Regions from separate parts of the Nocardia spongicola genome, predicted to be linked through region 2. Evidence: riboswitches for the same ligand, from Rfam matches in the RefSeq annotation. Region 2 holds a riboswitch; the other holds the start of a gene.
The links. Region 2 has a riboswitch for cobalamin ahead of ACL02S_RS17555 (CbtB domain-containing protein). Riboswitches for the same ligand answer to the same signal wherever they lie in the genome.

Region 1: it holds a riboswitch for cobalamin, as region 2 does, so the genes downstream of both, metE (5-methyltetrahydropteroyltriglutamate--homocysteine S-methyltransferase) here and ACL02S_RS17555 (CbtB domain-containing protein) in region 2, are expected to answer to the same signal.

The regions. Positions count from the first base shown of each region.
Region 1 covers NZ_JBJZOO010000007.1:115,589-126,450, forward strand. The annotation lists gene mrf (ribosome hibernation factor-recruiting GTPase MRF) at 1-823, shown strand, start outside; gene ACL02S_RS15590 (type B 50S ribosomal protein L31) at 820-1,086, shown strand; gene rpmF (50S ribosomal protein L32) at 1,092-1,265, shown strand; gene ACL02S_RS15600 (GTP-binding protein) at 1,262-2,398, shown strand; gene ACL02S_RS15605 (hypothetical protein) at 2,439-2,804, shown strand; gene ACL02S_RS15610 (methylenetetrahydrofolate reductase) at 2,829-3,857, opposite strand; gene metE (5-methyltetrahydropteroyltriglutamate--homocysteine S-methyltransferase) at 3,929-6,193, opposite strand; cobalamin riboswitch at 6,330-6,542, opposite strand; gene ACL02S_RS15620 (bile acid:sodium symporter family protein) at 6,924-7,799, shown strand; gene ACL02S_RS15625 (bifunctional 2-methylcitrate synthase/citrate synthase) at 8,081-9,202, opposite strand; gene prpB (methylisocitrate lyase) at 9,205-10,119, opposite strand; gene prpD (2-methylcitrate dehydratase PrpD) at 10,119-10,862, opposite strand, start outside.
Region 2 covers NZ_JBJZOO010000010.1:2,578-13,439, reverse strand. The annotation lists gene ispD (2-C-methyl-D-erythritol 4-phosphate cytidylyltransferase) at 1-129, opposite strand, end outside; gene ACL02S_RS17595 (CarD family transcriptional regulator) at 132-620, opposite strand; gene ACL02S_RS17590 (copper chaperone PCu(A)C domain-containing protein) at 1,050-1,724, shown strand; gene radA (DNA repair protein RadA) at 1,775-3,172, shown strand; gene ACL02S_RS17580 (hypothetical protein) at 3,191-3,832, opposite strand; gene ACL02S_RS17575 (carbonic anhydrase) at 3,989-4,612, opposite strand; gene ACL02S_RS17570 (HhH-GPD family protein) at 4,712-5,620, shown strand; gene ACL02S_RS17565 (alpha/beta fold hydrolase) at 5,644-6,390, opposite strand; gene ACL02S_RS17560 (antibiotic biosynthesis monooxygenase family protein) at 6,465-6,779, shown strand; cobalamin riboswitch at 6,870-7,022, shown strand; gene ACL02S_RS17555 (CbtB domain-containing protein) at 7,053-7,247, shown strand; gene ACL02S_RS17550 (CbtA family protein) at 7,238-8,077, shown strand; gene ACL02S_RS17545 (OsmC family peroxiredoxin) at 8,163-8,603, opposite strand; gene ACL02S_RS17540 (hypothetical protein) at 8,708-8,845, opposite strand; gene ACL02S_RS17535 (sensor histidine kinase) at 8,966-10,345, shown strand; gene ACL02S_RS17530 (ATP-dependent Clp protease ATP-binding subunit) at 10,528-10,862, opposite strand, start outside.

The DNA.
Region 1 (10,862 bases), on a different contig from region 2:
GCTCGCGGACGCGACCGGCGATGACACCATGGCCGAACGACTCGGTGGCGACGACGACCGCACTGTGGCCCAAGTCGCGGTCGCGCGGGTGCAGCACGCCGACGCCGTGGTGCTGTTCGGTAACCCCGACCCACTGGACGCCACCGTACTGACCGCGGTCCTGCGACGCCTCGCCCCGACTGCAGCGCGGTACTGGACAACCGATCGCCCCGATACCGACGGCCCCGATGTGGGCGCCATCCTCGCGGCGCTACCCGAGCAACGCGCCGACCGCGGATTCGATCCACATGCCCCGCTACTGGCAGGCGCGCCGCCACTGGACGTCGACACCGGTGTCCGCCTGGTCGAGTTCACCGCACAACGGCCATTCCATCCCGAACGATTGCACGAGGCCATCGACACACTGCTGGACGGCGTCGTCACCGCCAGGGGCCGGGTGTGGCTGGCCACCCGGCCCCGGCATGTGCTGTGGCTCGAATCGGCCGGCGGCGGACTGCGCATCGGTCCCGCCGGGCTGTGGTTGGCCGCGATGCCCAAGGACCAACAGGAAGCCGAAGATCCGCAGCGACGCGCGCTGGCCGCACTGAACTGGCACCCGAGCTTCGGTGACCGGCACTCCTCGCTGATGGTGCTGGTCCATCACGCCGATCCCGACGAGATCGAGCGTGCCCTGCGATGGGCACTGATCACCGACCACGAACTACAACAACCGGATTCATGGCCGAACTTCGCCGACCCCTTCGGCGAGTGGCACGACGACCCGTGTGACGCCACCGAATCACCCCAAGCATCCCCCGCACGAGAAGGAGAACACCTGTCGTGAAACCCGGCATCCACCCCGACTACCACCCGATACTCGTCGAAGACTCCAGTACCGGTAAGCGTTTCCGCACCCGCTCCACCGCGACCAGCGATCGCACCGCGACCTGGACCGACGGCAACACCTACCCACTGATCGTTGTCGACGTCACCTCGGATTCGCACCCGTTCTGGACCGGTGCCCACCGAGTGCTCGACAAAGCGGGCCGCGTGGAGAAATTCGAACGGCGCTACGGCCGCCGCACCCACCCAGGAAAAGGAGCCTGATCACCATGGCCGTACCGAAGCGCCGCATGTCCCGGTCGAACACCCGCCACCGCCGATCACAGTGGAAAGCGACCGCACCCCACCTGATACCCGTGACCGTCGACGGCATCACACGCAAAGTGCCGCGGCGTCTGGTCGCCGCGATCGAGCGCGGCCTGATCGATCCGGCCCGACTGTGACCGACACCCGCCTACCGGTGACGGTACTGTCCGGGTTCCTCGGCGCCGGGAAAACCACCCTGCTCAACCACATCCTGGCCAACCGGGAGGGCAGGCGCGTCGCGGTCGTCGTCAACGATATGAGTGAGGTGAACATCGATGCGGCACTGATCGCCGGTCAAGGTCATCTCGACCGCACACAGGAGAAACTGGTCGAACTCACCAACGGCTGCATCTGCTGCACACTGCGGGAAGACCTGATCGATACCGTCGAAAAACTCGCCACCGCAGAGCGATTCGACAATCTCGTCATCGAATCCACCGGGATTTCCGAACCGATGCCGGTGGCGGCGACCTTCGACTGGGAGTTCGAGGACGGCTTCTCCCTCGCCCAACTGGCCAAGCTCGACACCATGGTGACCGTCGTCGACGCCTCCACCTTCCTCACCGAGGTGACGCGCAGCCAGTCACTGGCCGAGCGCGACCTGGCCGCGGGCGACGGCGACGAGCGCCATATCGCCGACCTGCTGGTCGACCAGGTCGAATTCGCCGACGTCCTGCTCCTCACGAAAACCGACCTGGTCAGCCCTGCGATAGCGGGTGCGGTCGAAGCGACGCTGCGCAGGCTGAATCCGAGCGCGGACCTGCGCCGGATCCAGCACGGCAGAGTCGACTTGGCCGCCGTACTCGACACCGGCCGCTACGACCCCGTCTCGGCAGCCGAAACACCCGGATGGGACGAGGAAGCAGCGGGCGGCCATACCCCCGAGACCGAGGAATACGGCATACGAAGCCACACCTACCGCTCCGACCGTCCCTTCCACCCGGCCCGACTCGCGCAGTTCCTCGACGGCCTGCGCGGAGTACTGCGCAGCAAGGGATTCTGCTGGATAGCCAGCCGCCCCGAATTCGCGGCCGTCTGGTCCCAGGCAGGCCCCAATCTCACCTTCGAACCCGCCCAATACTGGAGCGTCGCCGCCGAAGAGCCCGGCCAGGAACTGGTGTTCATCGGCATCCGGCTCGACATCGACAGCCTCCACAGCGCACTCGACACCGCCCTGCTCACCGACACCGAACTCGCGGCGGGACCGGACACTTGGCGCGACTATCCCGATCCGTTCCCCGCCTGGCCGAGCCTGCACGAGCACCTCTGATCACCGCATCGATGACAGAAACCGCAGCCACGAACGTTCGATGACGCGAGGCGTCCGAGGCTGTGGGCCTTGTGCCGGCATACTCGTCGACTTCGAGCCGCCAGGAATGCCGGACGAAACCGAAATCCTGTGTGCCATATCGGATGAACAGCTGCCGAGCGAGTACATACCAGCGCTCGAGCAAGGCATTCGGGAAGGGCTCGGCGGAGTTGCGGCTGCGGTCCTGGTCACCAATAGCACGTTCCACGAAATGGATTCCTCTGAATGGGGCTATCGGATCGCCGGCCGGGAAGCCGGGCGCGCGGCCTTGATCGCCGCTGGACTGCTGCCCGAAGCGGAGGCGACCACGTTGCGCTGGACAACCTGGCCGGGACGCAAGCGCCCCCGCAGAAAACCGAAGGCATAGTAAGTGCCCCTAATCGAACGTCACCTACGTGCCGACGACAGTCGGCCGGGTTGGAGTCGGAGGCGCTGGAGCAGCGGTCACGTCGTAGCCGAGATTGGTCAGCACCTGTGTCGTCGCCTTGGCGAAATTGAGAGTGACGAAGTGCAGGCACGGTGCGCCCTCGTCGATGAGGCGCTGCGCCATCTCGGTAGCGATCTCGATGCCCGCGGCGCGCACTGCCGCACGATTCTCCTCCTGGCCGTCACCGGCGGCCTTGTACAACCGCTCCAGTACCGTCGCGGGCAGCTCCCGCCCGGACAGTTCCGCCGCACGCCGCACGGTGCGCAGCGAGGTGATCGGCATCAGTTCGGGGATGATCGGTTTCGCGCCCTCGACCGGGTCATAGGCGGTGATGCGGTCACGCAGGCGGAGGTAGTGCTCGATGTCGAAGAACATCTGGGTGATCGAATAGTCCGCTCCGGCACGGAGTTTCGCGGCCAGGAAGGCGGTATCGGTCTTCAGGTCCTTGGAGCGGTGATGGCCCTGCGGGAAGGATGCCACACCGATGTTGAACTCGCCCAGATCGCGCACGATCCGAACCAGTTCCTCGGCATAGGCGACACCGTCCGGATGCTTATGCCAATCCCCGAGCGGGTCACCGGGTGGGTCTCCGCGCAGTACGAGGAGGTCACGGATGCCGCAGTCGGCGTAGGAACCGACCAACGCCCGCAGTTCGGCCACGCTGTGTCCGACCGCTGTCAGGTGCGCCACCGGCAGCAGGGTGGTGTGCTGGGCCAGCTGACCGGTGATGCGGGCCGTACGATCTTTGGTGGAGCCGCCAGCACCGTAGGTCATCGAGACGAATGCCGGATGCATGCGCTCGAACTGCCGGACGGTCCGCCACAGTCTGGCCTCGCCGTCGGCGTCGCGGGGCGGGTTGAACTCCACGGAGAACGGTACCCGTGTCGTGGAATGGATACGCAGATTCTCGATGACCGATCGAGCCGCGGACGCGGGTCGTGTGGTTCGGACGGCGTGGTCGGTCACCGTGCGGTCCTCTGGAAAGAAGTGCATGTCGGCCTCGGGCTCGGAGGGATGGCGCCGGATGCCGGGGCGCCCGCCGTGGCGGGCGCCCCGGCAGCATGTCAGCGCAGCGCCCTGGCCGCCGTGACGAGATTGCGCAGCGAGGCGGTCACCTCGTCGGTGCGGCGGGTTTTCAGTCCGCAGTCCGGGTTGGCCCACAGGCGTTCGGCCGGAACGGCTTCGAGCGCCAGTGCGAGAGACTTCTCGATCTCCTCGGAGCCGGGCACGCGTGGGGAGTGGATATCGTAGACACCCGGTCCAACGCCAAGGTCGAAGCCCGCCGCGTTGAGGTCGTCGAGGACCTCCATATGCGAGCGCGCCGCCTCGATCGAGGTGACGTCGGCATCCAATCCGGCGATAGCCCCGATGACCTCACCGAACTCCGAGTAGCACAGGTGGGTGTGGATCTGCGTGCTATCGGCGACCCCTGAGGTCGAGAGGCGGAACGCGTCGACCGCCCAGTCCAGGTAGGCGGCCTGATCGGCCTTACGAAGCGGCAGCAGCTCGCGCAACGCGGGCTCGTCCACCTGGATGATGCCGATTCCAGCCGCCTCCAGGTCCACCGTCTCGTCCCGGATAGCCAACGCGATCTGCCGCGCGGTGTCGGCCTGCGGCTGATCGTCGCGGATGAACGACCACGCCAGGATGGTGACCGGACCGGTCAGCATGCCCTTGACCGGCTTACTGGTCAGCGACTGCGCGTAGGTGATCCACTCGACGGTCATGACCGCCGGACGCACCACATCGCCGTACACGATCGGCGGGCGCACGCAGCGGCTGCCGTAGGACTGCACCCAGCCGTTGATCGTCGCGGCGAAACCGTCGAGCTGTTCGGCGAAGTACTGCACCATGTCGTTACGCTCCGGCTCACCGTGCACCAGCACATCGAGACCGATGTCCTCCTGCAGCGCGATGACTTCGGCGATCTCGGCACGCATCCGCTTGTCGTACTCGGCTTGGTCGATCTCGCCACGGCGCAGCTCGGCACGGGCCACCCGGATCCGGCTCGTCTGCGGGTAGGAGCCGATCGTGGTGGTCGGCAGCAGCGGCAACTTCAACCGTTCCTGCTGCACCGTGCGACGCTCCTCGGCCGGAGCGCGGCGAATGGCGTCCGAGTCCAGGCCTGCCAGGCGCTCGCGCACCGACTCGACGCGCAGACGCGGATCGGCCTTGCGGTCGGCTACCGCGGCGCGAGCGACCTCGAGAACCTGCGCGACCGCGTCCTCCCCCTCGGTGAGGGCGGTGGCCAGCGCACGGATCTCGGCGATCTTCTCCTGCCCGAATGCCAGCCAGGTGCGCAGCCGCTCGTCCAGATCGTTCTCGGGTTCGAGGCTGTAGGGGACGTGCAGCAGTGAGCACGAACTCGATACGGCCACTGATACGCCGGCTTCGCGCAGCCCGGTCAGCCGCGGCAACGCCTGATCGGGGTCGACCCGCCAGATGTTGTGGCCGTCGACCACACCCGCCACGATCAGCTTGTCCGTGATCGATCGAGCCACGGTCACATCCGCGTCGGCACCGGCGACCACATCGAGCGCGATGCCATCGATGCCGGTCTCCGCCAGCGCGGGCAGCGCCGCACCCAGCCTGCCGAAGTAGGTGGCGACCAGGATCGACGGACGAGCGGACACCTCGGACAACCGCTGATATGTGGTACGCACCGCTGCCAGTTCGGCCTCGGTGAGATCGGTGACCAGCGACGGCTCGTCGATCTGCACCCACTGCGCACCGGCCTCGGCGAGCAGACCGAGCAACTGCTCGTAGAGCGGCAACAGGTCGGGCAGACGGTTGAGCAGATCGCTGCCGTCCACCGATTTGGCCAGCTTCAGGAAGGTGATCGGGCCGACGACCACCGGACGAGCGGGTACGTCGAGCGCCAACGCCTCCTTCAGTTCGGCCAAGGGCTTCTCCGGGTGCAGGGAGAACGTCGTATCCGCCGCGAGTTCGGGCACCAGGTAGTGGTAGTTGGTGTCGAACCACTTGGTCATCTCCAGTGGAGCGATCTCGGCATTGCCGCGGGCGGCCGCGAAGTAGCGATCGAGCTCATCGGCGATCCCGGCCACTCGCCGCGGCAGCGCGCCGAGCAGCACGGCGGTGTCGAGCACCTGGTCGTAGTAGGAGAACGTGCCCACCGGGACCGAATCCAGCCCGGCGTCACGGGCTGCGGTCAGTTGGGCGGCACGCAGGTCCGCCGCAACAGCGTGCAGGCTCTCGGCATCGAGACGACCGGCCCAGTAGGACTCGGTCGCGCGTTTGAGCTCCCGGTTGGGGCCGATGCGCGGGAGCCCCAGCACGGTTGCGGTGAAAGTATTGTGTGGGTTCGACATTGGTGAGCTCCATGGTCAGTAGCAAGGACCGCCACCCATATGAAACGCACGCTGATGGAGCCCATGAAGCATCGTTCCCGTGCCCGGGTCCACTCGGCGTAGCGCTCAATCCACGAGGCGACGACCACCGGATACGGCGTATCCGGTACAACGGGCAGGTCTTCGGACTCGTGGGCATCGACCCGAGAACGGGTCGGCCTCGGCGCTTCGTGGCCCGGGGCTGGTCCTACTGACCGTCGCTTCCCAGGCATGCGCCCAGTGCGGGTGACGGCTGTCGCTCCCACTCACCGCTGCGGGACAGTCCCGGATTTCCACCGGGTTCCCTCTCGCCCGACGGCGCGTCAGCGCTACCGGGCTTCGACGCCTTCGGACGGATCAGGGGCTCCTCGACTCCGCCTCCAGCGAACCAGCTGCACCGATGAATATAGCCAATACGGATCGGATCGCGAAAGACGGCCCACCTTCCCACGGGAAAACGGGACGTCGGCGACGCTTCCAGCAGGACTGGCGTCACTCGCGCGCGGCGCCCACCGGCCAGACCACGGTGACCGGAATTCCTCATCTACTACATGCGACTAACCCTCGGTTACTCACCGACCATGACCGGCCTGGCATTCCTGCCGATCGTCACCGCGCTGAGCGCTCGCCATGTAAGTTATCCATCGCGCGGACGCCGCCGGATCGTTCGACCCGGGCCGGAAGCATGATGGCTCGGCGCAGTAGGAGAGCAATGGGTTCGTCTATCTTCGTAGTATTCTTGCCACTCGCACTGGCATTGGTGATGTTCGGTTTGGGGCTGACACTCGCCTTCGATGACTTCGCGCGAGTCCTGCGCTATCCGAAGGCGGCACTGGTGGCGCTGATCTGCCAGATGGTGGTGTTGCCTACGATCTGCCTTGCCTTGGTCGTCCTTTTCGGTCTCGAAGGCGCGCTGGCAGTCGGAATGATGCTACTGGTGGCCTCGCCCGGTGGCACATCGGCAAACCTGTTCAGCCATCTCGCGGGTGGTGATGTCGCACTGAATATCACACTCACCGCGATCAATTCGGTGCTCGCCGTATTCACCATGCCGATCGTGGTAACCCTGGCCATCGCAGGATTCATGGACGAGGACGCCTCCGTCGGACTACAACCGGCGAAGTTCGTGCAAGTGGTCGCCATTGTGCTGGTGCCGGTCGCGGTCGGCATGTGGGTGCGACGCCTACTGCCAGGGTGGGCCGAGCAGATGCGTAAGCCGGTGAAAGTCGTATCGATCGCGGTCCTGTTCTTGGTGATCGTTGCGGCGTCGATAGCCGAATTCGACACATTTATCGACAATATCGACAGGCTCGGATTGATCGCGCTGCTATTGTCCATACTGAGCCTGTCGATCGGCTACTTCGTACCCCGTCTATTCGCAGTCGACCCCCGCCAGGCGATCGCTTCAGCAATGGAGATCGGTATTCACAACGCTACCCTTGCCATTGCGGTCGCCGTATCGGTACTCGGCGACGAAACCATGGCCATTCCAGGTGCGATCTACGGCATCATCATGTTCTTTCCCGCCACACTCGCCGCCGTTTTCCTCGCCCGGCAACAGAAAACGGTTCCCCAACCGAGCCGTTGACCGACGCCACGCGTTTCGTGGTACAGCACAACATCGGGAGAAGACAGGGGTGGACATGGATGCTGATCTGAGTTTGTAGGTGTCGCGGTCGATATCACCCCTCCCTCGCATGACCCGGCACGAACACACTCTCTGACGGGTCCCCGTGATGTGGTCCACTTGGACTCGAAATACCGGGTCGGCCCCGTCGACGAGACCGGATCAGGTGGTCGCGTTATCGGGGACCGGTCAGACGGTCCGCACTGTGGTGCGAGCCGTCGATAGCTGGGTTGGCAGGGGGGTCAAGCCACGACCGATCGTTGCGGCACGCCCACGTATTCGCTGAGCGGGCGGATCAGCGCGTTGGACTCGCCTTGTTCGATGATGTGCGCGGCCCATCCGGTGATCCGGCTCATCACGAAGATCGGGGTGAACACCTCGATATCGAAGCCGAGCAGATAGTAGGCAGGACCCGTGGGGAAGTCGAGATTCGGTTTGATGCCGGTGGCCTCGTTCATGGTGCGTTCGAGGATCTCGTAGATCCGCACCCATTTCTCGCCATCGGTCACCGCGGCGATATCGAGAAACGCCTTCTTCATGGTGGGCACACGGGAGTCACCGTTCTTGTAGACCCGGTGGCCGAAACCCATCACCTTTTCCTTCACGGCCAGTTTGTTGCGCATCCACTCTTCGGCCGACGCGGGATCATCGATCTCGATCATGTGGTGCATGACCGCTTCGTTGGCCCCACCGTGCAGCGACCCCTTGAGCGCACCGATGGCGGCGGTCACCGCGCTGTAGATATCCGACAGCGTCGAGGTGACCACGCGCGCGGCGAACGTCGAGGCGTTGAAGGAGTGCTCGGCGTAGAGGATCAGCGACACTTCGAATGCCTTCACCAATTCCCGCGAAGGGATCGTCCCGAAACACATGTTCAGGAAGTTCTCGGCATAACCGAGATGCGAATGCGGAGCGATCGGCTCCAGGCCGCGCCGCCGCCGATGGTCGGCGGCCACGATCGTCGGCAGTACCGCGAGCATGCGAAGAGCCTTCTCGTGGTTGGCCTTCGGCGAATTGTCTTCTTCGGACGGGTCCTCGGCGCCGAGGTAGCTGATCGCGGTCCGCACCACATCCATCGGGTGGCAGTTGTCGGGCATCTTCGCCACCAGCGACAGCAGCGATCGGTCCGCGCGACGTGAGGCGCGTTCACGCTGCTGAAACTGTGCGAGTTCGGCGTGCGACGGCAATTCGCCGTACCACAGCAGATAGGCGACCTGTTCGAAGGAGCAGTGCGTGGCCAGATCCTGGACCGCGTAGCCGCGGTAGGTCAGCGAGTTGGTTTCCGGTACCACCTTCGACACGGCAGTGGTGTCGACGACGACGCCTGCCAGACCCTTGTAGATGGTCGGTATCGCGGTCTCCATCATCACTGGTTCCTTCCCAGAGTGAAATTGAAGATCTCGGAATCGAATTCGTTGTAGCTCTCGTACCGAAGCAGTTCGTAGAGTCGAGAACGGTGCTGCATTGTGGCGAGCAGCCCGGATTGCGTACCCTCGGCGAAAATCTCACGCAGGCCGACCTCGGTGGCGAACATCGCCAACCGCAGTGTGGTGACCGGGTAGATGACCGCGTTGTAGCCGACCTGCTCCAGCGTCGAAGCCGGGATCAGGTCGGACTTACCGAATTCGGTCATATTCGCCAGCAGCGGAGTATCGACCGCGGCCCGGAATCTCTCGAAATCGGCGACAGTGTGCAGGGCTTCGGTGAAGATCAGATCCGCACCGGCGGCGGCGTAGGCCTTCGCCCGCTCGATCGCCGCGTCGATGCCCTCGATACCAGCGGCGTCGGTGCGCGCGCAGATCACGAAGTCCGGGTCGCGCCGCGCGGAAACCGCCGCCCGCAGTCTGCGCACCATCTCCTCGGTCGGCACCACGGCCTTGCCGTCGAGGTGCCCACAGCGTTTCGGGTTGACCTGATCCTCTAGATGCAGCGCCGCCAGGCCCGCGTCTTCCAGAATCGTCACCGTCCGCGCGGCGCTCATGGGCTCACCGAAGCCGGTGTCGGCGTCGATGAGCACCGGCAGATCCGTCACCCGAGCGATCTGCCTGCCACGCTCGGCGACCTCGGTCAACGTCGTCAGACCGATATCAGGCAGCGCCAGATCAGCGGAGACGACCGCGCCGGAGACGTAGACGCCCTCGAATCCGATCTCCTGGATCAGTTTCGCCACCAATGGGCTGAACGCGCCAGGAATACGCTGGATCTTGCCGGAGGCCAGACCGGCGCGAAACGCCTTGCGCTTATCCGATGCCGAGGTGGTCGCCGTCAGCAGCCCGGTCATCAGAACAGGCCCTTCGGCGACTCGGGCGCGCGGGCGAGTACATCGTCCGAGACGGTGAAGGTGAGCTCCGACAACTCACCGGCCGACAACTCACCCGTGCGCTGGACCACCTCGAGGAAGCGGTCCTGTTCGGCGAGTTCGATCACGCCCTCGGCGAGCGTGCGGAACTTGGCGACGTACTGCTCGCGGGCGAACGGACGCGCGCCGAGCGGATGCGCGTCGGCCACTGCGAGTTCATCCACGATCACCTCCCCGCTCTTCAAGGTCACCTCGGCGCGAGCACCGAACGCCTTCTCCTTCGGATCGGTCGAGTGGTAGCGCCGCGTCCACTCCGGGTCCTCGGTCGTGGAGATCTTGTTCCACAACTCGATCGTGTCGGGCCGCTTGGCACGTTCGGGGGCGTAGGACCGCTCGTGATGCCACACCCCGTCCTGCAAGGCGACGGCGAAGATGTACATGACCGAATGGTCGAGGGTTTCGCGCGAGGCGGTCGGATCGAACTTCTGCGGATCGTTCGAGCCGGTGCCGATGACCACATGAGTGTGATGGCTGGTATACAGCACAATCGACGCGATCTGCTCGAGATCACCGATCCGGTCGCGCAGGCGGCGCGCCAGATCGATCGGGGCCTGGCTCTGGTATTCGGCGGAGTGTTCCTTGGTATAGGTGTCCAGGATGCCGCGCTTGGGCTCCCCCGGACCGGGCAGCGGCACCGAGTACTCCTTCTCGGGGCCGCCCAACAG
Region 2 (10,862 bases):
GGGTGTACCGCCGACCTCGACGAACGCCTTGGGGATCGTTTCACCCAGACGCACCCCGCGACCGGCGGCAGGCACCAGTGCAACCACGGGCCCGCCGACGGAACGAGCACCGTTATCGAGTGTGTTCACGGTCAGGAAGCCGCTGCGAGAACCTCGTCGAGTAGCGTCTCGGCCTTACCGTCATCGGTGCCCTCGGCGAGCGCGAGCTCCCCGACCAGAATCTGCCGGGCCTTGGCGAGCATGCGCTTCTCACCCGCGGACAGGCCGCGGTCCTGCTCCCGCCGCCACAAATCGCGCACGACCTCGGCCACCTTGTTCACATCACCGGAGGCGAGCTTCTCCAGATTGGCCTTGTACCGCCGCGACCAGTTGGTCGGCTCCTCGGTATGCGGTGCGCGTAGCACCTGGAAGACTCGGTCGAGCCCCTCCTGGCCGACAACATCACGCACACCGACGTCGTCGGCGTTCTCCGCGGGAACGCGAACAGTCAGATCGCCCTGGGCGACCTTCAGGACCAGATACTCTTTTTGCTCACCCTTGATGGTGCGAGTCTCGATTGCTTCGATCAGCGCCGCTCCATGGTGGGGGTAAACGACGGTGTCTCCGACCTTAAACATCATGTGTCCCGTGCCCCTTTCGATGTTCACAGTTTAACATGCGACTCGGTAACGGCGCGATCAACTGTGCAGGTCAGGGCCACAACGAGGCAACCGGGGGACTTGACAGACGTTAAGTGGTGTGCATTACCTTGTGCCAGAACGAGTTATCGCCTGGCCACACCGGCCCCCGGTCACTCCGGCGATCCGGCACCCGTTCCGCAAACCTCGAAAATCAACCGAACTGTTACCGGCCCGAAAGGTGTCGGCACCGACGCTGCCCGCGCCACCGCGCGGGCTGTGGAGCACAGCCCGTACGGCGACTCGGCGCGAGTTGACACAGCCCCCGCGCCCGGGCCGCCGAGGGAACTACTACGCTGCCTAGTTACTACGCTCCCGAGCAGAGCGGAGCCCGGTCGACTGGAGGGACAACCCGTGACTGCCCTGAACGCTGTGACCGCCCCGAAGGGGGCGCGACGTCGTATGGTGCCGGTTGCTGCACTCGCCGCCGGAGCGGTGCTCGCACTGTCAGGCTGCGGCGCGGGTCAGATCTCGCAGACCGCGAGCCAGGTCGCCGCCGTGAACGGCAACCGAGCCGACGTCGGAAGCATCGCGCTGCGAAACGTGCACATCGTGTACCCGGCCGAAGGCACCGAGTACACCAACGCCAAGGGCGGCAAGGCGGTCATCGCGCTGTCCTTCATCAACAACAGCGAGTACGGCTCCGACGAACTGGTCGGCGTCACCACGGACCTCGGCCCCGTCGAGATCACCCCGGCCACGGGTGAATCCACTGTCGAACTCGGCCCGCAGCAGATAGTCGTCGCGCAGAGCCTGCCTGGCGAGCACGACGCCGATTCGGCCACCACCGACTCACAAGACGCCGACCACCAGGACTCCGAGGCAGGCGAGACCACCGCCGACGACCCGGAGAGCAATCCGGTCCTCATCGAGATCACCGACCTGTCCGAGGACATCACCCCCGGCCTGACCTACGACATCTCGTTCGACTTCGAGAAGAACGGCACCGTCCAGCTCTCGGTGCCCGTCGACGCGGGTATCCACACCGAACGGCACGAATCCGACCTTTCCAGGTCCAGCGAAGGCGGATATCAGGGCGGTCACTGACCGGACCACTTGTCGTACCCGTTACGTAGGGTGCGCGTGTGGCTGCGCGCATGGCAAAGACCAAACCGATCTTCCGATGCTCCGCATGCTCCCACGAAGTCGCCAAATGGGTAGGCAAATGCCCCGGGTGCGGGGCGTGGGGAACCGTCGACGCGGTGGTCGCGGAGCCGGGTACGGCGGGCGCGGGCGGCCGTAAGGCGATGCTGCCGAGCACAGCGGCAGCACCGATTTCGCAGATCGATTCCCAGGTCACCAAGGCCAGGGCCACCGGAGTCGGCGAGCTCGACCGGGTGCTCGGCGGCGGCGTCGTACCCGGTTCGGTTGTGCTGTTGTCCGGTGAGCCCGGCGTCGGCAAGTCGACGCTCCTGCTCGAGGTAGCGCACCGGTGGGCGGCGCAGCGTGACGAGAAATCGCTGTATGTCACCGCGGAGGAATCGGCGGGACAGGTCCGGCTACGTGCCGACCGCACCGGAGCGGTGCACGATCGGGTCTATCTGGCCTCGGAATCGGATCTGTCCATCGTGTTCGGGCATATCGAACAGGTACACCCCAGCCTGCTCGTGGTCGACTCGGTACAGACCATGCTCGCCCCGGAAGCCGATGGCGTGATCGGCGGCGTCACTCAGGTACGCGCGGTGACCATCGCACTGACTTCGCTCGCCAAGGCGAGCGGGATCGCGGTGCTCATGGTCGGGCACGTCACCAAGGACGGCAATGTCGCGGGCCCGCGCACACTCGAACACCTGGTGGACGTGGTCCTGCAATTCGAGGGAGATAAAAACTCCACGCTGCGGATGGTGCGCGGCATCAAGAATCGTTTCGGCAGTACCGATGAGGTCGGTTGTTTCGAACTGCACGAGGACGGGATCGCCTGCGTCGACGATCCTTCCGGTCTGTTCCTGCACCACCGGACCGATTCGGTACCAGGCACCGCGGTAACCGTCGCTATGGACGGCAAACGACCACTGGTCGGTGAGGTGCAGGGCCTGACGGTGAAAACCGAGATCCCGCAACCCCGCCGCGCGGTGAGCGGATTGGACTACAACCGGGTGGCCATGGTGCTGGCCGTCTTACAGAGCCGCGGACGGGTGTTCCTCGGTAAGAACGATGTCTACGCCGCGACAGTCGGCGGTATGCGGCTGGCCGAGCCTGCCGCCGATCTGGCCATCGCACTGGCGATAGCCAGTGCCGAAGCCGATATCGCCCTCCCCCCCGGCTGGGTGATTCTCGGCGAAGTCGGACTGGCAGGCGAGGTTCGTAAGGTAACCGGCCTGGCCCGCAGACTAGCCGAGGCCGAACGCCTCGGTTTCACCACCGCTCTGGTCCCCCCTGGCTCGGCGCCGATGAAAAGCACCATGAAGATCCACGAAGTCAACGATATCCGCGCCGCGATCCGGATAGCGGGCCTGCGCGCACGACGTGCCGCACGCGAAGAAGCAAGAGGCTGAACAGCAAACGCGCACCACTCAGGCGAGGTTGAACGGCTCGGCCGCACTACGCACCGTGCCGAGTTGCGCCACAACGTTGTACGCCCCCGGCGGCACTTGTACACGCTCACCCGCACAACCAGGCCGCGAAGTGGAACCCGACCAGGTCACCGTGAACGCTGCCTGCTCACCACGATTCATCGTTCGCACATCGGGATTGCCATCCGGATAGCAATCCGCGCTCGACCACAACCGCTGCCTGCCATCGAGCGTGTATACCGAAACATGCTGCAGGCCAGAACCCATATCGCGAGTACACGTCACCGTCGAGATATTGGTGATGACAATCCCGAACACCGGGCGCTCGCCGAGCCGATAGGTGGGCTGCTCGACTGTCACTTTGATCGCGAGTGACTGATCCGGGCACGGTTCCGCCGCCACAACGCCGGTGGCCACCGCGGGCGGTTCCGGTGTGTCCGAATCGTCCTCGGTGGCCGATGGCTCGACCGCCGAGGACGAGGTGGAGCCTGCGGCAGTGGCCTCATCGGGCGTATCGTCACCGCCCGCGATCACGAGTACGAGCCAAACCACCAGTGCGAGAATGATGACCAGAATTCCGACGGCGAGCGCACGGCGACGCCAATAGATCTCCGGTGGCAGCGGTCCATTCGGTTCCAGCACGCCTCAACGGTAAGGGCACGATTGGGCATAGCGTCTCAGGGGTACGGTGTGTCGGCCATGCGCACTCACCGGCGCCGGGTAGATTCCGGCAGCGCTTCGAGCGCAAAGCTCCTGGCAGCATGCCTCGGCCAGGAGCGCGATACCGCCGTGCCCAGCTCAGGCCACTTCGCCGATATTGCCGATGACTCGGTGCAGTTTCACTTGCCCCTCGGCCAGCTTGTAGGTTACGCAGGCGATCGCGCACTCACCGGCCTCGACTCGCTGCGAGATGATCATCGAGCGCTGCATGAGCAAGTGGCTGGTCTCCACCACGTGCCTGGCCTCGATCTCGTCGACGGTGGACAGACCTTCGCGCCTACCGATCAGAATGGATGGCGTGACTCGCTCCACCACACTCCGGATGAACCCGCCGGGAACCTCGCCGCCGTCGAGCGCGTCGATGGTCGCCTGCACCGCACCGCAGCTGTCATGTCCGAGCACCACGATGAGCGGCACTTCGAGCACATGCACCCCGTACTCGATCGAGCCGAGCACCGAGCTGTCGACCACATGCCCCGCGGTACGCACCACGAACATGTCCCCGAGACCTCGGTCGAAGATCAACTCGGCGGCGACCCTGGAGTCACCGCAACCGAAGACGATCGCGTGCGGGTGCTGTCCGCTGACGAGTTTGGCTCGGTCGGCCGCGCCCTGACCAGGGTGCAGCAGCGCGCCGTTGACGAAGCGCTCGTTGCCCTCTCGCAGGGATTTCCAGGCGCTGATCGGTGTGGAACCAGGCATGTCGACCATTGTGCACAAGGGTTGCGCTACTGGCGAGTTCAATTGGTTATAAGTGAGCAAATGTCACCGCATAGCGACAGAACGGGAATAGTGAGGGTAGTGCGCAACAGCACGGCGAAGGACATCGACCCGGACATACTGCTGGACTGGTACCGGGAGAACGCGCGTGCGCTGCCGTGGCGGGAGCCGGGCACCACCGCATGGCAGATCTTGCTGAGCGAGATCATGCTGCAGCAAACACCGGTCGCGCGGGTCGAGCCGATCTGGCGGGAATGGGTAGTGCGCTGGCCGGTGCCATCGGCGCTGGCCGCCTCCGTACCGGCCGAAGTCTTGCGCGCCTGGGGCAAGCTCGGCTATCCGCGCCGGGCACTGCGACTGCACGAATGTGCCAGAGTGCTGGCCACCGAGCACAACGACGAGGTCCCCGCTGACGTGCAGGTATTGCTCGGCTTGCCCGGTATCGGCGCGTATACCGCGCGCGCCGTCGCGTGCTTCGCCTACGGTCAGCGAGTTCCGGTGGTCGACACCAATGTCCGCAGGGTGGTCGCCAGAGCGGTGCACGGGCGGGCGGAGGCCGGTAATCCGGCCGCGCGCGACCTTCCCGAGACCGAAGCCCTGCTGCCGCGCCGAGCCGACCGTGCCGCCGTATTCTCCGCGGCTCTGATGGAGTTCGGCGCGACCGTGTGCACCGCGCGCACCCCGGACTGTGCCCGCTGTCCGCTCACCCACTGCGCATGGGTCGCCGCGGGCAAACCGGCTACCGAGGTGGTCCGCCGCACCCAGAAGTACGAAGGCACCGACCGCCAGGCCCGAGGTCGCCTATTGGACGTCCTTCGCCGCGCCAGCGGCCCGGTCGAGCGGGTACGCCTGGATCTGGCGTGGACCCACGACCATGGACAACGTGCCCGCGCTCTGGACTCGCTGCTGGTGGACGGCCTGATCGAACAGACTCGGGACGGGCTGTTCGCACTCGCGGGCGAAGGCGGCCACGACGCGCACACCGACTGAGCCCGCCCCTCCGCCGGGACGGTTCAGTCGCGCAGCACGTACCGCAGGAAACGCTCGACCTCAGCTCGATACCGCTCGGGCTGATCGTCGTGCACGAGATGCCCCGCTCCGGGGACCAAGACGTAAGCAGCGTCCGGATGCGCCGCGGCCATCTGCCGCATCTGCCCCGGCGGGGTGATGCTGTACTCACCCTCCAACAGCAGCGCGGGCACCCGCACGGCGTGCCACTGCTGCCAGAAATCCCGCCTTCCCCACTCCTCGGAGATATCGCGGAAAGTGGTGACCGAGCCGTGCAACCGGTACCCATCCGGCCCGCACTCGAACGAGTTCAAGAAGTACCGCCCCGCTACCGGGCCGAAGTACGCGAGCACGGCCTCGGCGTCAGGAAACGGCTGCGGCCATGCCTCGATCATCGCGGCCCAGTGCGCGGCGGTGCGACCGGTGAAATCCGGCGCGAGATCCTCGACCACCAGCGCCCGCACCCGCTGCGGGTAACTCGCCGCGAACACCCAGCCGTGCAGCGCGCCCATCGAATGGCCGATCACCACCATCGGCTCGGTGATCTCGCTGGTGTGCGCGGCCAGATCCGCGACGAATGCCTCAGTGGTCAGTTCCCCTGGCGCGGGCCTGCCGTGCCCTGCGGCATCGAAGGTATAGACATGGCCGAAATCGCGCAGCCAGTCCAGCTGCTCACACCAAGTGCGCGCACTTCCCATCAGGCCATGCAGCAGGAGGATCGGCGCGCCTGCTCCGCCTTCGTCATGCAACATCGGTTCGACAATACGAGATCCAGCCCATAGGAGATACTGCGTGCCCGCCCAGCGCCAACCGCTAGCGTGGAGGCATGGCTGTTGTGAAGATCAACGCGATCGAGATCCCCGAGGGCGCGGGGCCCGAGCTGGAGAAGCGGTTCGCCCACCGTGCGCACGCGGTCGAGGGCTCACCCGGCTTCCTCGGCTTCCAACTGCTCCGGCCGATCGCCGGGGAGAACCGGTATTTCGTCGTCACCCAATGGGATTCGGAGGAATCATTCGCGGCATGGCGCGATGGCCCCGCCAGGGAGGCGCATGCGGGCGAGCAGCGCAAACCAGTAGCGACGGGGGCGTCGCTACTCGAATTCGAAGTAGTGCTCGACGTCACGGCGAAGCCGTCGAACTGACGTCGAACCGAGTGAGCGAAGCCGGCCGGGCGGGCCCGCACCTGGTAACGACTCGCCCGGCGCTGTGGTGCGCCCCTGCCGGATGTGTTGACGCAGGGTATGTGCGGATGTCACAGTTCGAGGGACAAACGCGAGGGTGATGCGGTAATTCCGGTGAGATTCCGGAGCGGTCGCGCCACTGTGTTCCATGCATCGAGTCCGGTGCCGGAAAAGCCAGACACCGGCACCGTCGCACCACCACCCGATGGGACGCGTATCCCAAGGAGGACTCGAATGGCTATCGCGTACTCGCCGAGCAGGGAAACCGATTCCCTGGCCACTGTGCTCACCACAGTCGGTGTCGTTCTTCTCGCACTGCTCACGCTCTACCTGGTCGGATTCGATCAGGGCGCCATCTCGCGCAGCGGGATGTACCTGCATGAGCTGATGCACGACGGACGCCACCTACTGGGGCTTCCGTGCCACTGAAAGGTTCGCTCACAACATTGCTGCTGCGCGGCCTGCTGGCAGGCCTGATCGCCGGAATGCTGGCCGCGACAGTCGGCTTCTTCATCGGCGAGCCCAAGGTGGAGGCCGCGATCGCCATCGAAGAAGCAGGCTCGGCTACCGAGCCCGCCGAATCCGCGGACGGGCATTCCCACGGGGCCGAGGCCTCGTCGGGAGGGCATTCCCACCAGGCCGAAGCACCATCGGGCGGGCATTCCCATGGCGGCGAAGAGCCGATGGTGAGCCGCACCGGCCAGAAGTTCGGGCAATTCCTCGCGCTGGGGCTGGCCGGGCTCGCGTTCGGTGCCATCTACGCCTCGGTCGTGCATATCGCGCGGCGCTACACCACACTGTCCGGGCCGCGGCTCGCACTGGCAGTAGGCGCTGCCTGCTGGGCAGCGATCGTCGCGGTGCCTTTCTTCAAATACCCGGCCAATCCGCCCGCGGTGGGGGATCCGGACACCATCAACGAGCGCACCCTGCTGTGGTTGGTTGCGATACTGCTCGGCATCGTGGCGGTAGCCGCGGCGATCGCGGCGGCCACCGCGCTGCGCGCACAGTTGCCCACAGTGCGGCTGATCGGCGGTGTCGCGGCATTCATCCTGGTGACCACGCTCGGCTACATCCTGCTACCGGGAGTGAACGAAGTGGGGGCGGATTTCCCGGCCACCCTGCTGTGGGAGTTCCGGGTGGCTTCGCTGGCCCAGACCACAACACTATGGGTCTGCCTCGCTCTGGGCTTCGCGGCGCTCACCGAGTTCGCGACACGCACGGATACTCCGGTTCCGGCGACAGCCGCTACCACGAGCTGATCAGTATCCGCTCCTGCTGAGGCAGTGCCGGTTCCCACGAACCGGCACTGCCTTTTCTTCATACGGGAAATACCGCGGCGGTGTCCTATACGAGAGCCGCGTCGAGCGTGATGTGGTCCACACCTGCCAACGCCTTGCTTACCGGACAGCCCGCCTTGGCGGCCTCGGCCGCGGCGTGGAAGGCATCGGCATCGATGCCGGAGACCCGGCCACGGACGGTGAGCTTGCTCCCGGTGATCCGGAAGCCACCTGCCGGATCCGGACCGAGGGTGACCTCCGCGGTGACGTCCAGGCTTTCCGGAGTGCCACCCGCATTGCCGATCTGCGCCGAGAGCGCCATCGCATAGCACGAGGAATGCGCGGCCGCGATCAACTCTTCCGGGCTGGTGGTGCCGTCGGCCGACTCGGCGGAACGCTTGGGGAACGACACGTCATACTTACCGACCCCGGAGCTGGTCAGCTCGACCTGCCCCGATCCCTCTTGCAGAGTTCCGGACCAGGCGGTACGCGCGGTACGTGTGGGCATCACGATCCTTTCGCCGATGATCGTTCGATGATTCAGCATGAACCTACCCGGTGGGCTTCCCCCGGCCCACCGGTTCGCCGATCGCCGCACCGCCTCTAGAACTGTCACGCCGGGTTGATGATTCTGGTCGGCACGACCCCGCTGAGGATCAGTGCGGGCTCAGTTCCGAGCAGATCAGCGATGCGCTGCGGCGGATCGCGGAAACCGTTCTCGGCGAGCGGTGAACAGCGAAGCGAGCGCATGATCACGTGCGTCTGGTCGGTTACTCGGAATCCTGCGACGGGCCATCTGCGCGATACCGCCACAGGCGGACGGCGAGTCTCGGTTCTGCCGCATAGGCTACGTGGGTGCGGGTGGTAACGATGACGGATCGGAGTTCGGCAGGCGTGGATTGGGGGATCGCGCTTATCGTGGCCGTAGTGCAAGTGGTCGGGGGCACTTTCGCGAATACACGGCAGACCGGAGTGCACTCGCTCGACACCATTGGATACCTGCTACTGCTCGCCGGGCCGGTGGCACTGCTCCTGCGCCGGGTGTGGCCGTTACCGGTGCTGCTCGTGGTCTCGGCCGGGTGCCTGGTGTTCTTCCTGCGTGACTACGGATACGGGCCGATCTTCGTCTCGTTGATCGTCGCCTTTGTGACTGCAGCGAGTAGCCGATCCCGTTGGTGGACTTACCCACTCGTTCCACTCGGTTGCCTCGCCCTGGTCTGGCCGCTGCCCTCGCTGCTCGGCAGGCCCACCGAGCTGGGGCAGATCGTCGTATTGTCGGCGTGCTCGGCTGTGCTGCTATCGGTGACCGAAGCGCTTCGCCAGCGCAAAGCGGCGCTCATCGCCCAGGAACAGCACGCTGAGGCCGTGCGCAGGGGCGAGCGAGCGCAGCAAGAGTGGCGAGCCGGTACGGAGCGTCTGGTCCTCGCCCGCGACCTGCACCATATGCTCGCGCACCGCCTGTCGATTATCGATATGCAGTCCTCGACGGCGCTGGAGCTACTCGACAAACGACCTGAGCGGGCACAGACAGTACTGACCGCGATCAGGACCTCGAGCCGTGACGCGCTCACCGAGATACGCACACTGCTCCACAGAATCAGCTCCGACACAGTGCCGATGCCCGATGATCCCACCGACACGGCGGACACCGCAGGCCGGGGCCACACCGGCTCCGATCCGCAGCGCCCGCGCATTTCTCCTGCGACCGCACGTGACACACCGCAGAACAGCGGTTCCGGCCGGGCCACGGCTAAGCCGGCGGCCGCGCAGCCCCCACCCGCCCCGCCCACTCCCGCACCGAGCATCGGCGACCTGGAGGAGCTCGTGCAGCGCTTGGGTACTACCGGGCTGACGGTCGATACCCGAGTGCTCGGCACCCCGCAGCAACTGCCGAACGTCATCGACACGGCGGCGGCGCGGATAATCCAGGAGTCGTTGACCAATGTGCTCCGGCACGCGCCGGGCGCCGCGGCCACAGTCGCGGTGCGCTACACCGCGGATTCGGTCGACATCACCATCGACAACACCCGCCCGACCACCGTCCCATCGCGTTCCGAGAACAACGGCGGCAACGGCATCATCAGCATGCGTGAGCGGGCACATGCGCTCGGTGGCGCACTGACGGCTGGTCCGCGCCCCAGCGGCGGATTCAGGGTCGCGGCACGGCTACCCACCCTGGTTCCTGAGCCGGGCGCAGCAGAACCCGATACCGCAACCACAGCGACAACACCGAGCCCGAACCACCCCTAACCGGCCATTCGGGTTCGAATGCGCCCGAACGCGGTCAGGACGGCACCGGAGCCGATGAGCACACACCACGATGCCACGCTGATCGTTGTACCGAACTCGGCCGGTGCCTGATCCCCCGCCCAGCACACACAAGGGGGCCCGTATCACCACAGTGGTGATACGGGCCCCCTTGTGTTCGCGATTTACTCGCTTGCGGCCGCGTCGGTAGCGCCTTCGGACGCACCGGTCAGTACGACTTCCGGCTTGTCCTCGCCTGCCTTGGTCAGCTTCGCCTTACCGGTGAAGGTGAACTTGGCATCCTCACCGGAGCCTTCGCCGTCCCAACCTTCCACATCCACGGAGATGACCTGCCCCGGACCGATCTCGCCGAAGAGGATCTTCTCCGACAGCTGGTCCTCGATCTCCCGCTGGATGGTGCGGCGCAACGGCCGTGCCCCGAGCACCGGGTCGAAGCCACGCTTGGCCAGCAGGCTCTTGGCGGTCGGGGTGAGTTCGATCGCCATGTCCTTGTTCTTCA